Regions from separate parts of the Metallumcola ferriviriculae genome, predicted to be linked through region 1. Evidence: riboswitches for the same ligand, from Rfam matches in the RefSeq annotation. Region 1 holds a riboswitch; the other holds the start of a gene.

Region 1 (7,886 bases):
TACCGCATACATTTATTTTCATACCCTCTACGTCAAGTTCTTGGGCTTTATCTTTTTTCAGGTCGATCAGTTCCACCCCAAAATCCTCGCTGATATCCTTGTAGCCGCAAACCCGAAAAGCGTCCTCAGTATTATCTCCCACCCATGCACTTTCCAAAATAATTATATTTTTGTAGCCATATTCATGTAAGTACTTTATTACACCCCGTACTAACTCCGGCGAGGTAGTAGCACCCCAGTGTGCCGGTTGAGAAACCACCAGATTAGGTTTGATACCGATCAGGGGATTCTGCCTGCCAAGCTGGGCAATATCCTGCTGAACATCTAGAGCAGACATAATTTTAACGGCCATTTCTTCGGCTTGATCCCCATACATCACGTAAAGTTTATCCATCCATGCTCCTCCCCGTAAAATACGCAACACCCCCTCTGAACAAAAACATTTCATGCCTCTCGGCATCTAATAGAAAATTATCCATACCCCATAATTTCCCGTACATTAAAAAATCCCATATTAATTACCAGGTTCATACGTCTTCTTCACTATAATCTCCCAATCAGTATCATTGATCTTATTTACACTTAACACCTTTTCCCCCTGAATTTCTAGGCTCTTAGGCACATTATCCACTGCCGGCGAATAATCCACAATTACCCGCAGCACCTGCCCCAGCTCCATCTCTTCAAGTTCCAGTTTACTCCTCACAAATGGCATTGGGCATTCTTCACCTTTAAGGTCAATTTCCCGGTCAAATTGCATTAGTCTCCTCCTAAAACACTTAAAACTTGAATTTTATTTTACAAATCATTAATTACCATTATAATACCATTTCCCAATAGTCTTTAACAATTATGAAAGGCCGCAAATCAATAACGGCCTTTCATTTAAAACGTTATATCGGGTTTAAGTATTGCAATGGGGGTTACCGGTAAATGTAATTCCTTTAAATACCTTTCAGCCTCCCTTTCTCCGGTAGCAAGCACACATGTTGCCGGGCCGGCAGACTTTTGCATGTCTACCTTATCGGCGCCAAGAAGATATTCAAAAGATAATCCGGCGGTTATCGCCAACAGTTTAAGTTCATAATCAACACCTTTAGAACCTACCGGCAGGATTTCATGTATTTCTGTAACTTCCAGTAAATAACGCAGGGTCTTGATACCGGCGACAAGACGCGGCTTATCAAGCACTTCCGCACCCACCAAAGGTTTACCCACTAAGTAAACTATATCCCCATCCACTGAAGAACCGATTCTCAAATCATTCCGCTCGGCAACGCCCACCACCGTTACACCCATACCGGTCTGACTGGTAGGAAAGTTTTCTTCCGTACTGCCATTAATAAGTGATAGCGGCAGCCCAGCTTCCTCAATACTTTTCTTGATGCCATTAAGGATATTTTCCCCGGTAGGATGCATCTCCACGCTCAACGTGTCTATAATAGCCACAGGTAAAGCACCGCTGGCCATTACTTCCATTATAGGAACAACAGCTATCATTCTTCCCAGCAGTTCCCCGCTCACCTGCAGCTGATCACCGGATTTTGGGCCTACAGCCCCGGTAGAATCACATCCTATTATCAAAGTCTGCTGACCCAAATCCACCAGGGTTAAATCACGCACCCGCTTATTATCCGGCAACGTCTATACCAGCTTTCCGCACGGACTTATAAATAATGTACGCCAACAAAACATTCGCAAAGGAAGCTGCCAACAGGGGGGGCAGCATGGCCACGAAAAAAGGCCACCCGTTCATAGGTACCAAAGAAAGAGGCGCCAGGATTCCATTGGCCAGCGTGGTCAAAGTTATCGCTGCATAACCGTTCACTTTACGTACTAAAAACCCAAAAAGATAGGCAAACAGCGCCATCTGTACGGCAATAAGGAAATGAATCGGTAATGACAACGGGAAGCCCACTAAAGCAGATGATACTAGATGACCGATGGATATAATCAGTGCTGCTTCAGCACCGCCGAAGGCTGCAGCGGCAAAATACCCCGGCGCAGAATCAAATGCCACGGTTCCAGTAGGGCTGGGAACCTTTAAAAACGCACCTACAACACTTAATGCTACAAAAATACCAACACGAGTGACGGTTTTGGTTAACATATAAATCCCCCTTCGTTTTAAAAAAATTAAAAAGCCCCTGGTTTCCCAAGGACTTTTCCATCATCCTAAACTCCATCACCCCTTTCCGCGGGGGCTTAAAATCTCACTTATTGGCAGGTCTTCTGACTCAGGGCTGCCTAATCACTCCCCTTCCCGGCAAAACCAGTGGTTTCGGAGCTTTCGTAACCCTACTACAGCGGCGGGACCGCGTCCTTTACCTAAATATTAGGCCGAACTTCCCTATTCTCCCATGACGGGCACCAATAAGTCTTATTAAACTTTAAATGAAAATTCAACACAAACTAAAATTTTCCTGCCAGTTAACTAACTTTCTTTACAAGCCCCTTACTTTCAGGATATAATTTAATAAAATTAAATACTACCGCTGGGGGTGCCCTTTGGCTGAGAAGGAAATATTTCCTAACCCTTTAACCTGATGTAGTTAGTACTACCGTAGGGAAGCTTGAAATCTTTTATACCTGCTTTTCTACAGCAGGTTTTTTCTTTTTTTATCGCATTTTAACAACCTGTATTAAATATTGCTCTGACGCAGGAGGGTGCAACTCATTTTAAGCAAAGGAGGTATAGTATGATAGTCAATGGTAAGGAAATGAATATTCCGTCAGGTACCACTATCTCCGCCCTGTTAAAAAAACTCAAGATAAATGCGGAACGGGTTGTAGTACAAGTAAACCAGGAAATTATCTCTGCACAACGCTTTGAGAAAGTAATTCTTGATGCCGAAGACAAAATAGAAATTATCAGTTTTGTAGGAGGAGGCTAGGTCAATTTCGGGCATAAACCTTATTGAGTTGATGCCTTCCCCAAAGTTAACGCTTTTTTTAGTTAAGGCTTTTTGACTGTTATAAAAAGGAGTTGATCATATGGACCCTCTTTCTATCGGGGGCGTAGAATTAAACAGCCGTCTATTAATCGGCACAGGTAAATTTCCCAGTAAGCAGATTATACCTAAAGTAATTAATGCCTGTGAAACCCAGATTGTCACCATGGCACTGCGCAGAGTGGACATCGGTGCTGATGAGGACAATATTCTTGAATATATCCCCAAGGGATGTATTCTCCTTCCCAACACTTCTGGTGCTCGGGATGCCGATGAAGCGGTAAGGATCGCCCGCTTAGCCAGGGCATTGGGGGCGGGAAATTGGGTGAAAATCGAAGTTATTTCCGATAATAAGTACCTGCTGCCTGACAACCAAGAAACCATCAAAGCTACGGAAATTCTCGCTAAAGAAGGGTTTAAAGTACTGCCTTACATGAGTCCTGATTTAATGGCAGCAAAAAGAATGGTAGAAGCGGGTGCAGCAGCGGTAATGCCGCTAGGTGCACCCATTGGTACCAATCGCGGCATAAAGACCAAGGAACTGATACGCATTCTTATCGATGAAATTGAGGTGCCGGTTATTATCGATGCTGGGCTGGGCAAACCGTCAGACGCAGCAGAGGCCATGGAAATGGGTGCTTCAGCGGTGTTGGTCAATACTGCCATTGCCACTTCTGCTGACCCGGTAAAGATGGCCCAAGCTTTTTCTTTAGCAGTTAAAGCTGGTCGTATGGGTTATCTCGCAAAGATGGGCGCAAAAACTCGATACGCCCAAGCCTCCTCTCCCCTAACCGGTTTTCTCTTCGAAGGTGACAAATAATGAGCTTTTATCAATATTATTTGGCACACAAGGACTTTGATTTTAATTCTTTCTTCAGTAGTATCACAACAACAGATATTGAGCGGATACTCGCCAAGGATAAAATAAATGCCTATGACTTTTTATCACTACTCTCTCCTCAGGCGGAGAAGCACCTGGAATCCATGGCAGAGAAGGCACAAAAGCTTTCCCTGCAGCATTTCGGCAAGGCAATTCTCCTATTTACACCCATGTACATTGCTAACCATTGTATCAATAAATGTGCTTACTGTGGTTTTAATGTAGGCAACCGTATTAAAAGAAAAAAACTCACCGCGGAAGAAATAGAACAGGAAGCCAAAGCCATTGCCGCTACTGGATTAAGACATATCCTCTTTTTAACAGGAGAGTCCCCAGCTCAATCACCGGTTTCCTACATAGCAAAGGCTGCCGGGATATTAAAAAAACATTTCCACTCCGTGGGCATCGAAATCTATCCTCTAACAGAACAGGAATACAGCCAGGTAATCGATGCCGGTGTGGATAGTTTAACCGTCTATCAAGAAGTGTACGACGAAGGTATCTACGATAAGGTACACCTGGCGGGACCCAAACGAAACTACAGCTTTAGACTAGATGCTCCGGAACGAGCATGCCGGGCAAAAATACGCTCGGTAAATATCGGGGCACTGCTGGGATTAAATGAGTGGTGTAAAGAAGCCTTTTTCACCGGCCTCCATGCCGATTACCTACAAAATAAATATCCCGATGTAGCAGTAAGTGTCTCACTGCCCCGCATCCGTCCTCATGCGGGAACTTTCCAAGATATCTTCCCGGTCAATGATAAAAGCTTGGTACAAATTATGCTTGCCCTGCGCATCTTTCTTCCCTACACCGGTATAACCATTTCCACCAGGGAACGGCAGGAATACCGAGACCATTTAATACCTCTGGGCGTTACTAAAATGTCCGCCGGGGTAAGCACGGAAGTAGGCGGACATAGTTCCGAAGATAAGGGTGAAGGACAGTTTGAAATAGCTGATAATAGAAATGTTGCAAAAATGAAACAAGCCATACTGGCCAAGGGTTATCAACCCGTTTCTAAGGATTGGATGAGTTTTTAGTAAAACCTAGCCGAATTAAGCGAGGTGTGTAAACTGAATTATTACCGAATTATTGATGCCAATATCAACAGGGTAGCGGAAGGTGTTAGAGTTTTAGAGGATATCTCCCGGTTTATTATTGAAAATCCTGACACCACTAATTCCCTGAGAGAACTGCGACACCGGATACGCAAGAGTTTTAGCCATCCCCGCCTGGCAAATTATCGGAATGCTGCCGGGGATATAGGATTAAGTGTATCTGCTGCCACCACCTGGGACAATAAAGGAAATATCAGTGATTTAGTGACAGGAAATTTTAAGCGTATCCAAGAGGGTATTAGAAGTATCGAAGAACACTTGAAAATCTTGGGATATAACCAGCAATCCAAAGTCTACGAAACTCTCCGCTTCAGCGCTTATCAACTGGAAAAAAACTTTCCTTTAAAGAGAGTAGTCTTTGATGGTATCTACGGTATCACAGGTGAGACTTTTGCCACCGGAAAAACCAATGTAGATTTAGCAAAGGAAATGATTGCTGCTGGAATCACAGTCATCCAATACCGAGAAAAAGAAAAATCCAAGCTGGAAAAATATCACCAGTGTCAGACCATACGCCGCCTGACACTAGAAGCTGGTACCACTTTTATTGTCAACGATGACTTGGATATTGCCCTGGCAGTGACTGCTGACGGTATACACATCGGGCAGGATGATCTACCGCTAAAAAAAGTGCGACAAATCGCAGGCAATATGATCATAGGGGTATCCACCCACAACCCCGACCAGGCTAAGGCAGCAGTATCAGACGGTGCAGACTACATTGGCGTTGGTCCCATATTCTCCACTAACACCAAGAAAAACTTAGAAAAATCAGGCGGTCTGAAATATCTGGAATGGGTAGCAGAAAATATCAGTATTCCCCATGTAGCCATCGGCGGAATCAAGGAAGAAAATATCGCCCAGGTAAAAAAGCACGGCGGTAAATGTTTCGCCATTATATCAGAACTGGCAGGCGCCCACTCAATTGAGCAAAAGGTGGCTGCCCTTCACAGTGCGCTAGAATAAATAAGTGACACGTGGTGTCAGGCACCACAATAAGTGACACTTGGTATCCTTGGTGTCAGGCACCACAATGTTAAATAAGTGACACCTCTGTGCGTACCGACGCTACGCCGTGTCAGCGCCACGTTATCACGTTTTTCAGAAGTGAGACCATAATAAGGGAGACGATGAAATGCATTATACTACTCAAATGGATGCTGCTAGAAAAGGAATTATCACTAAGCAAATGGCCATTGTGGCCGAAAAAGAAAACATGAACAAAGAAGCTCTAAAAGATTTAATAGCAGAAGGTAAAATTGCTATCCCCGCAAATATCAATCACCATAGCCTAGACCCCCACGGCGTAGGCCAAGGTCTACGCACCAAAGTTAATGTGAACTTGGGTATTTCTAAAGACTGCTGCAATATTGAAGTAGAACTGGAAAAGGTTCGTACTGCTCTGTCCATGCAGGTGGAATCTATCATGGATTTAAGCTCTTTCGGCAAGACAGAAGAGTTTAGACAGCGGCTGGTAGAAATGTCCCCGGCGGTCATTGGTACGGTGCCGGTCTATGATGCGGTAGGCTTTTATGACAAGGAACTTCAGGATATTACTGTAGAGGAGTTTCTCAAAGTAGTGGAAAAACACGCCCAAGACGGCGTCGATTTTATGACCGTCCACGCCGGGCTAAACAGGGAAACTGTTGAAGTGTTCAAGAGAAACAAGCGGCTTAACCACATCGTCTCCCGGGGCGGGTCATTATTATATGCGTGGATGGAATTAAACAACCGGGAGAATCCTTTCTTTGAGTACTTTGATGACCTGCTGGACATCTGTGAAAAATACGATGTGACACTAAGCTTAGGGGATGCCTGCCGACCGGGGAGCATTAATGATGCCACCGATGCCAGTCAAGTTAAAGAATTGATGGTGTTAGGTGAGCTAGCACTCAGAGCGTGGAAAAGAAACGTCCAGGTAATTATCGAAGGTCCTGGCCACATGGATTTAAAAGAAATCCAGGCCAATATGCTGCTGGAGAAAAAGCTCTGCCACGGTGCCCCCTTTTACGTATTAGGCCCAGTGGTTACCGATGTAGCTCCGGGGTATGACCATATCACCAGCGCCATCGGCGGGGCAATCGCTGCCAGCCACGGAGCAGATTTTTTGTGTTACGTCACCCCGGCAGAACACCTGCGCCTGCCTACCCTTGATGATATGAAAGAAGGTATCATTGCCACTAAAATTGCCGCCCATGCAGCGGATATTGCAAAAGGTATCAAGGGTGCCAAGGAGTGGGACTATCAAATGAGTCAGGCCCGGCAGGAACTAAACTGGGATAAAATGTTTCAGTTGGCCATCGACCCTGAAAAGCCTCGCCGTTACCGGGCTGAATCTGCACCGGAGCATGAAGACAGCTGTACCATGTGCGGTAAAATGTGCTCTATGCGTAATATGAATAAGGTTATGCAGGGGAAAAATGTAAATATTCTTAGGGAAGATACTTAGCATGCTTTACCTGGTGACCAACCGCTTGTTAGTGCAAAACAGAAATTTTCTTGACTGCATTTTGGACGCCGCAGCAGGCGGCGTTGATGCGGTGATACTGCGAGAAAAAGACCTGCCGGACGCAGAACTACTAGCGCTGGCAAAAATATTACAGTATCGCTTGGGTAAACTAAACATACCTTTAATCGTCAACGGCAATTTGCTTGTGGCCAAGCAGACGGGGGCCGCAGGGTATCATGACGGCTTTCATCATTTTGCTCAGTTTACCCAAGAATGCCGTAACTTCTCAGAGAAGTTAGGCGTCTCAGTACATTCAGCCTCCGAGGCGGAGTTTGCCGCGGCTAACGGTGCTGACTACCTCTTGGCAGGCCATATCTACCACACCGCCAGTAAACCCGGACTATCTCCTAAAGGTCTTCAGTTAATAAAAGAAATTAAGGCCAGGGTGGATATTCCGGTGGTTGCGATAGGAGGAATAATGCCAG
Region 2 (7,886 bases), 240 kb from region 1:
ACACCAAGCCCAAAGGCCAGCCAGACGACAGATCCTATAAAAATTGATCATTCGCTTGACATACGTGTTAAAGACACAGACAGCGCATCCAAGGATACTAAAGACCTGGACAGCCCACCCAAGGAGAGTTCGCCTGAAGAAGCAGTTCCTAATGGCAAAGCGGACAAGCACCAAAATAATGCCTTAAATGAGGCAGCCAACACCATGGGAAATAGTCAAGTTATAAGTAAGAAAAATAATTTCGCTAACAAAACAACAGACAAGTCCAAAGAAGTTTTATCCTTTTATACTAATGATGAAGGATACCTGCCCAGCTCTTACCATACTCTGGTCAAGCAAGCTGATAGCATTGACTGGGTTGCTCCCTTTTGGTTCCGCTTAGATGCAGCAAAAGGCTCCGGACATGTCGAATTATTTAAGTCCGGGACTTCCGCCTTTAAGCCCATGAAGGCTAAAGAGATAGTTGATACAGCCCATGATAAAGGAATTAAGGTGCTGGCAGTGGTACACAATCTGCTATATGGCAGTTCCGCCACCAGCCGAAATTTAGCCCATGAAATGGTATCCACAGAAAAAGGCCGTGCTCACTTCATTAATGATTTAGAAAATATTCTAGAAAAATACCATTTTGACGGTATTAACATGGATATGGAATACTTTCGTATGGATGACCGAGACAACTTTTCCAAGTTGATGCAGGAGATGTATCAGACCTTAAAACCATTGGGATATACAATTACGATTTCGGTGCCTGCCAAAACCCGGGATGACCGGTCCAACTCCTGGTCAGGTCCGTTTGATTATGCGGCCATCGGAAAGTACGCAGATACCGTGGTGCTGATGACCTACGACGAACATGGTTATGCCAGCGACCCCGGACCTATTGCGTCGGTTGGCTGGGTAGAAAAAGTAATCAATTATGCTCTCACTCAAATACCAGCAGGCAAGATTTTTATGGGGATACCTGCTTACGGCTTTGACTGGACCCAAGGCTCCAAGTCACCAAAGTATATTTCCTACGCCCTTGCCCAGCAAACTTTAGCAACGTCACAACAAAAAATTCGTTGGGATAATGAAGCTAAGGCACCTTACTATATTTATTGGGACAAAGATGGCAAAAAACATCAGGTCTGGTTTGAAAATGCCTCCAGCTTGTCACACAAATTAGAGTTGGTCAAAAAATATAATATTAAAGGTATCGGTATCTGGCGGATTGGTATGGAAGATCCTAAATACTGGCCCGTAATTGATCAATACTTCCAAAAACAATGATACAACAGAAAGACAACGCTTCCGATGTCAGAAACTACAGGTGTCACTTATTTGTCACTTATTGGTGTCAGGCACCACCTGTCTGAGGTGTCACTTATTGGGTCACTTATTGGGTGTCAGGCACCACCTGTCACTACTTGTCACTTATTGGCAAAAGCACCCCTCTTTATGAGGGGCGCTTGATTTATCAGTCTAATCTTTTTAATAAATGAACCATATTGCGTCCTATCTGCCTGCAAGCGGATATGGCTATTTCATCCTCTTCTACACTTTTACGAAAACTTACTTTCCCGTCCTGATAATCGGCAAGCATGGTTCCTGTAGCGCCGGCGCTGAGTATGCCGCCATCGGCGTTGCGGTCATCAACCACCAACAATCCCTGGGATTTCATGAAATTCTCCATTATTGCCAGGCATGCTTCCTGACCACCGTTACGCAGCCCTGCATGGGTTACTGCAGCACCTGCCTTTCCTCCTAACAGGTTAGCTGTCATATGCATATAACGTGTCCGGTCCATAAAGTTTTTCATCAAGGTAGTGACATTATGCCAGTATACAGGCGACCCCAGAATAATCCCGTCTGCAGCCAAAAGCTTTTCCCCCAACGGAGCCATATCGTCATCCTTAATTGAGCATTCAGGTCGGCGAAGACATTTATTACAAGATAAGCAATGCTTAATGTCATAATCGCAAAGCTCCATTAACTCTACTTCAGCCCCCAGTGATGACGCTTCTTCTAGCACCGTTTCCAACATTTTTGCCGTATTTTTACCTTTACGGTGGCTGCCGTTAATAGCAACGATTTTCATTTGAATTCCTCCCTCCGAAATTTGTCTGCTTTAATCATTATAATGACTGGTCCATAAATGCTACAATTAATTTCATAACCACTAATGTATAAACTATATTTTCTTGAAAAGAATCTTTCTTCCTGCATCATTCCATTAAAATAAAGTCATCTAAATAAATTTGGCCCGTATTAAACGGGGCCAGGGAAATCTTTATTACTTTACGGCCTTTCTCTCTTCTATGTATTCACGCCAGCTGCCACTGGGGATTAAAATCCCAAATTTTTCTACCTCATGAAGGCGGGCAGGACTATACACGTAGGTAAATGCCTCAAAAACCTCACCGTCGTGAAGAAATACTGCCTTGGTGATTCGTTCGTAAAGATTGGTATGTCCGGGTCCATGATACCCTTCAAGCCGGTCCAAGATGGCAATAGCTTTGTCAAACTGTCGACACTGCACTAAGTTACCATAAACCGGATTGTCACCCTCCAATAGGGCAGGGTATCCTTCTCGAAGATGATAGAGCGTGCCCGACACCCATGCCTCCCATTTGCCAATTACATGAGGCTTAAGATGTTTTTCATAATTCCAGAAACCGTCCATCAAAGTACCATAAACGAATACATACCCTTTCTTCATGCAGTTCACCCCCTGCAGCCCTCAACGAAAAAAACTTTAAGTCGGCTGAGTATCTTCCAACAAATCAGAGTTTTTTAAGGCCTCTGTAGCTAGAAAATCGCAGCGTTCGTTTTCCTCAATTTCGGCATGCCCTTTAACCCAGTAAAAGCTTACTTGGTACTTATCTAAAAGCGATAGCAATTTCCCCCATAGGTCTACATTTAAAGCCTTTTCCTTTTTATTACGCATCCAATTATTATCCCGCCAACGGGCAGCCCAACCCTTATTAATACTATCCACCAAGTATTTTGAATCACTGTAAACATCTACAGCACAGGGCTCTTTTACTGCCTCCAACCCTTTAATGACCGCCATCATTTCCATTCGGTTATTTGTAGTATTCTTATATCCTTGGGAAAGTTCTTTTCGGTGGCCTTTATATAATAACACTACTCCATATCCGCCGGGTCCGGGATTCCCCGAACAAGCGCCGTCTGTGTACATAATTATTTTTTTCTGCTCCGTCAATGGCTTTTCCTCCTGTTATCAATTTCAAACCCTGGTGTATTGGTCGTATATTAATAATTCCCTAATAAAAATAAAAAGTCCTGCTTTTCATACCATTTTTTGGAAAGATACTCAGGTCAGCTTAAGCCTCTTCAACCAAGCGGGAACAGCCTGGTCAGCGTCCTCATTAATAATAGAAACTTGAGTACCCTGCTCCCTAGCTGCACTAGGCAAATCTCCGGCAGGTTTAACATCAAGACTACAACCTATTACCAGGAGATGATCTGCAGCGGCAACAGTGTCTTTGGCCTTTTCCCAATTCCTAATTGGGTCGCCCAGTAAAGCTATTCCTTGTTTTAGGTTGCCATGCAGTTCTATTACCGTCTCTGACCCGGCCTTCTGATGAAGCCTATCTATATTTTCCGTTACCACGGGAATCCCTGCTTTAGCTATAGCATAATGCGCCTTGGTCGGTTCTTTATCCATCCAGGTAAGCATCTCTTGATAGAGCTCCCGATATAGTCTTGGATGTGCATTAGCCCACTGCCGGGTAAGCATGACCCTTAATGGCACGCCCCGCCAATGCATATCATACCCGGGAATTCCTGCACTAAGGGAAATCCCCGCTCCAGTGAGAACCACAGTTTTAAAGATAAACACCTCCCAAGTAAATCACAGAATAAGAAAGATGTAATAGTTGCATTAACGTCTCCATAGTATTATGATAGAAACAAAATTACATTATGCTCGCTGGGGGAGCCTTTGGCTGAGAGAGTGGTTACTGCCACCGACCCTTTGTACCTGAACTGGATAATACCAGCGGAGGGAAGCGGACCTTAGATGGTTATACCGCAGGCCTTGGTTGGTCTGTGGTTTTACTTTGGCGGGCAAATACGAGGGGGAGTAACCTTGAAAAACATACGCATGATGGTTGAAACAGGAATGTTGGTTGGCTTGGCTATGGCACTGAATATGCTGAAGCTCTTTGAAATGCCCCAGGGCGGCTCGGTATCTTTGGAAATGATACCGATATTTATTTTGGCAATTCGTTGGGGGACGGGTACCGGTCTAATCGGCGGACTGTTATTCGGAGTAGGCCAACTCTTGTTGGGTGCTAAAATTTATTACCCGATGCAAGCCCTATTAGATTATCCGATAGCGTTTACTTTGTTGGGACTGACAGGCCTTTGGCGAAAGCATTTCTACTTTGGTATTACCGCTGCCACCCTAGCCAGAGGTTTTGCACATGTACTGTCAGGCGTAATTTTCTTTGCCGAATATACACCCGTAGGTCAGAACGTCTGGATTTACTCCTTGATTTATAACGGCTCATATTTGCTGCCTGAATTAGTTCTTTCGGTATCGGTCATGGCCATCCTAACCAAACAAAAAGGTTTTATGCAAGAAATGCAACCTATGTCTCAGTGAAGTTACTTTTATAATATCAAACATTGGACTATACTAGTACCCGAGGGGATAACATGAATAAAATAGCAGCCATTATCACCAACGGCAATCTGGACTTACTGGAACAAAATAAAAAACAAATAATGGAGACGGACTTTATCGTTTGTGTGGACGGTGCGGCAAGTATTTTAACCCGCTGGAACATCCAACCCCACGTGCTGCTGGGCGATTTGGATTCTATTAATTTAGCTGCCCGCCGTTCCATGGAACAAATGGGTGTGCCTATCCAACAACATCCCGTGGAAAAGGATCAAACAGATACAGAATTGGCATTGCATTACTGCACAAAAAAAGGTTTTAGTAAAGTTCTGTTGTTTGGCGCTTTAGGGAGCCGCTTAGATCATTCCCTTGCCAACGTTCTTTTGTGTCTCGCCGCCCAAAAATTAGGTCTGCAGTTAACTATTTTTACTGACACAGGCTGGGCTCGCTTAGTGGGGACACATCTATCTATCCAGGGAGAACCCGGCGATTTGCTTTCGCTCCTCCCCCTGTCAGAATGTGTCAGCGGCGTCACCCTGGATGGAATGAAGTATCCCCTGGATAACGCTTCAATCCATCTGGGCACAACACGAGGTATCAGTAATGAGCTTAGCGGTAATTGCGCCTCAGTATCAGTTACATCAGGTGACTTGCTGGCCATATTTACACGCCAAGCACACGCATAAAACTAGCCACGCCACATTTTAATTGCCACCAGAACGATAAGCCCGGCAAACAATTTCTTCAATATTTCCGCCGGTATTAATCTGCTTAACCAAGCCCCCAGCCAAGCCCCGGTTACTGAACCGACAATTATTAGCAAACCCGCCTTCCAGTCTACGTTGCCATAGGTAGTGTGCCGGTATACACCAACCAGCGCAGTGGGAAGAATAATGGCCAGGGATGTTCCTACTGCTTTATCCACCGGCAAACCCAATAGATAAATCATGCCGGGGACCAAGACTATCCCACCGCCAATACCCAGCAGCGAGCTGAGTACCCCTGCCAACAATCCAAGCAAAATTATTGCCGTAAAGTGCATTTTCTCACCCCGCAATATTCTAATACCACATCAACCAAATGTGAAAAGCTTTCAAAAAATCATCTCGCCATTAAGAAAGGCCCTAGTGCGATTATCATCGGGGTTTTGAAATATTTTTTCAACTGGGCCACTCTCCGCCGCCCGACCCTGATACATAAATATTATTTCTCCCGCTAATCTTTTAGCTTGAAAAATATTATGAGTTACCATCATCACCGTGGTACCCCGTTCCCGGTTTAAATCTCGGGCGATCTTTTCTATTATTGCTACGTTCGCAGGATCCAAGTTGGATGTAGGTTCATCCAAGAGCAGCACTTTAGGCTTAAGCACTACAGCTCTAGCGAGGGCAACCCGCTGGGCTTCACCACCAGATAATGAACGGGCGTTACGCTGGGTAAATTCTTTCAAACCCACCTTTTCCAGTGCATAAAATGCTTCCCGACGGGCCGTGCTTTTAGATATGCCTCGTGCTGTCAAGCCGTATGTTACGTTATCAAGTACTGATGTGGCAAACAACACTGGTTTTTGAAAAACCATGGTCATGCTTCGCCTTAAGTTAAGCCGAGACTTTGTATTTGTGTCAGTGGAAATACCATTAAAAAATATCCGACCTGTGCTCGGTATTTCCAGTAGATTCAGCAGTCGCAGCAGTGTACTCTTTCCAGCGCCGCTAGGCCCCACAATGCCATAAATACAGCCATGCTCAATCACTAACTCCGGGATATCCAACACCAATTTACCCTTAAACTCTTTAGTAACACCTTCAAGTTGAAAAGCAGGCAAGTTTAATTTCCTCCCTCTCGTTGAACCGTATACAATAGGGAATTGATTATAAATGCTAATGCTAGAAGAACAATACCCAGACCAATAGCCAGTTCAAAATTTCCTTTGCGTGTTTCTAAAACAATTGCCGTAGTCATTACGCGAGTATGACCCTGAATATTACCGCCTACCATCATCACCGCACCTACTTCAGCAATAACCCGGCCAAAACCTGCTATTACGGCACCACTTATGGGCCGTTTAGCCTCCTTAATAACGGTAAAAGCCACCATCTTGGCGGAAGCACCCAAAGTAACGGCTGTTTCCCTAACTTCTGAATTTTTATCCCTCACCGCTACCATAGTAAGTCCTGTGATTATAGGTACGGCCAGCACCGTCTGCGCTATAATCATAGCGGCCGGAGAAAAAAGCAAATCCAGAGGCCCCAAAGGACCATGGTTGGCAAGAAGCAAGTATATCAACAATCCTGCCACCACCGGCGGCAGTCCCATTAAAGTGTAAATTGTCTTTTCCAACCACCGCAGACGCCTAGAATCACGAATACCGATCCATGCACCTATGGAGATACCTAATGCTGCCGCGATTAACACAGCAGCCCCGGAAACATAAAGTGACAAAAATATTATTCCCAATAGTTCCTTGTTGAGTGTCATAATTAACGTTAAAGCCTGTGCCAATCCGGCCCAAATTTCGGCCACCCCATCAACCTCCTTCAATAAAGAAACCCCACCTGCACCTTTTTAGATAAGTATAACATAGGTTCCGGCGGGGATGTCCATTATCTGCTAGGCATTCGGAGTAAATAGCTGTTCGCCATACTTCTTATATGCACCTATTTTTACTTGGGTTTCCGGCGAAAGCATATACTGGATAAAAGCATCAGCACCCTCAGCGTTAATACCGTTATGTTTTTCCGGATTTACGGCCATAACGCCATACTGGTTAAACATTATCTGATCGCCCTCCACCAATGCTTTTAAGTTTAATTTATCCTTCATTGCAATGTAGGTTCCGCGATCGGACAAGGTATAAGCCTGCTTTTCATTGGCTACTCGCAGTGTATCTCCCATACCTTGCCCTAAGGATAGGTACCAGTCATCGGTAGGTTCAATAGCCGCACTTTCCCAGATTGCCAATTCCTTCATGTTGGTACCGGAGTTATCACCTCGGGAAGCAAATTCTAGCTGCGCATCAGCTATTTTCTTAAAAGCTTCAACTGCATTAGTCATTCCCTTTACTCCGGCAGGGTCCTCTTCCGGCCCGAGGATAATGAAATCGTTATACATCACATCGTGGCGATTAATGAAATATCCCTCTTCCACCAGTGCTAATTCTCTATCCTTGGCATGAACCAACAGTACGTCTACATCGCCATTTTGCCCTAGCTTCAATGAGGCCCCGGTCCCCTTAGATATTATTTGCAAATCA

What was found. Region 1 has a riboswitch for thiamine pyrophosphate ahead of thiS (sulfur carrier protein ThiS). Riboswitches for the same ligand answer to the same signal wherever they lie in the genome.
Region 2: it holds a riboswitch for thiamine pyrophosphate, as region 1 does, so the genes downstream of both, thiT (energy-coupled thiamine transporter ThiT) here and thiS (sulfur carrier protein ThiS) in region 1, are expected to answer to the same signal.

Annotation. Positions count from the first base shown of each region.
Region 1 covers NZ_CP121694.1:1,441,961-1,449,846, reverse strand. The annotation lists gene MFMK1_RS07225 (DUF362 domain-containing protein) at 1-394, opposite strand, end outside; gene MFMK1_RS07220 (sulfurtransferase TusA family protein) at 515-760, opposite strand; gene MFMK1_RS07215 (AIR synthase related protein) at 886-1,641, opposite strand; gene MFMK1_RS07210 (ECF transporter S component) at 1,631-2,110, opposite strand; cobalamin riboswitch at 2,206-2,390, opposite strand; TPP riboswitch at 2,488-2,587, shown strand; gene thiS (sulfur carrier protein ThiS) at 2,700-2,894, shown strand; gene MFMK1_RS07200 (thiazole synthase) at 2,995-3,771, shown strand; gene thiH (2-iminoacetate synthase ThiH) at 3,771-4,874, shown strand; gene thiE (thiamine phosphate synthase) at 4,899-5,918, shown strand; gene thiC (phosphomethylpyrimidine synthase ThiC) at 6,088-7,401, shown strand; gene MFMK1_RS07180 (thiamine phosphate synthase) at 7,403-7,886, shown strand, end outside.
Region 2 covers NZ_CP121694.1:1,681,033-1,688,918, reverse strand. The annotation lists gene MFMK1_RS08540 (glycosyl hydrolase family 18 protein) at 1-1,272, shown strand, start outside; gene MFMK1_RS08535 (flavodoxin family protein) at 1,460-2,080, opposite strand; gene MFMK1_RS08530 (gamma-glutamylcyclotransferase family protein) at 2,276-2,701, opposite strand; gene rnhA (ribonuclease HI) at 2,738-3,184, opposite strand; gene MFMK1_RS08520 (Sir2 family NAD-dependent protein deacetylase) at 3,320-3,847, opposite strand; TPP riboswitch at 3,930-4,032, shown strand; gene thiT (energy-coupled thiamine transporter ThiT) at 4,028-4,615, shown strand; gene MFMK1_RS08510 (thiamine diphosphokinase) at 4,669-5,319, shown strand; gene MFMK1_RS08505 (sulfite exporter TauE/SafE family protein) at 5,322-5,675, opposite strand; gene MFMK1_RS08500 (ABC transporter ATP-binding protein) at 5,727-6,458, opposite strand; gene MFMK1_RS08495 (ABC transporter permease) at 6,461-7,156, opposite strand; gene MFMK1_RS08490 (ABC transporter substrate-binding protein) at 7,244-7,886, opposite strand, start outside.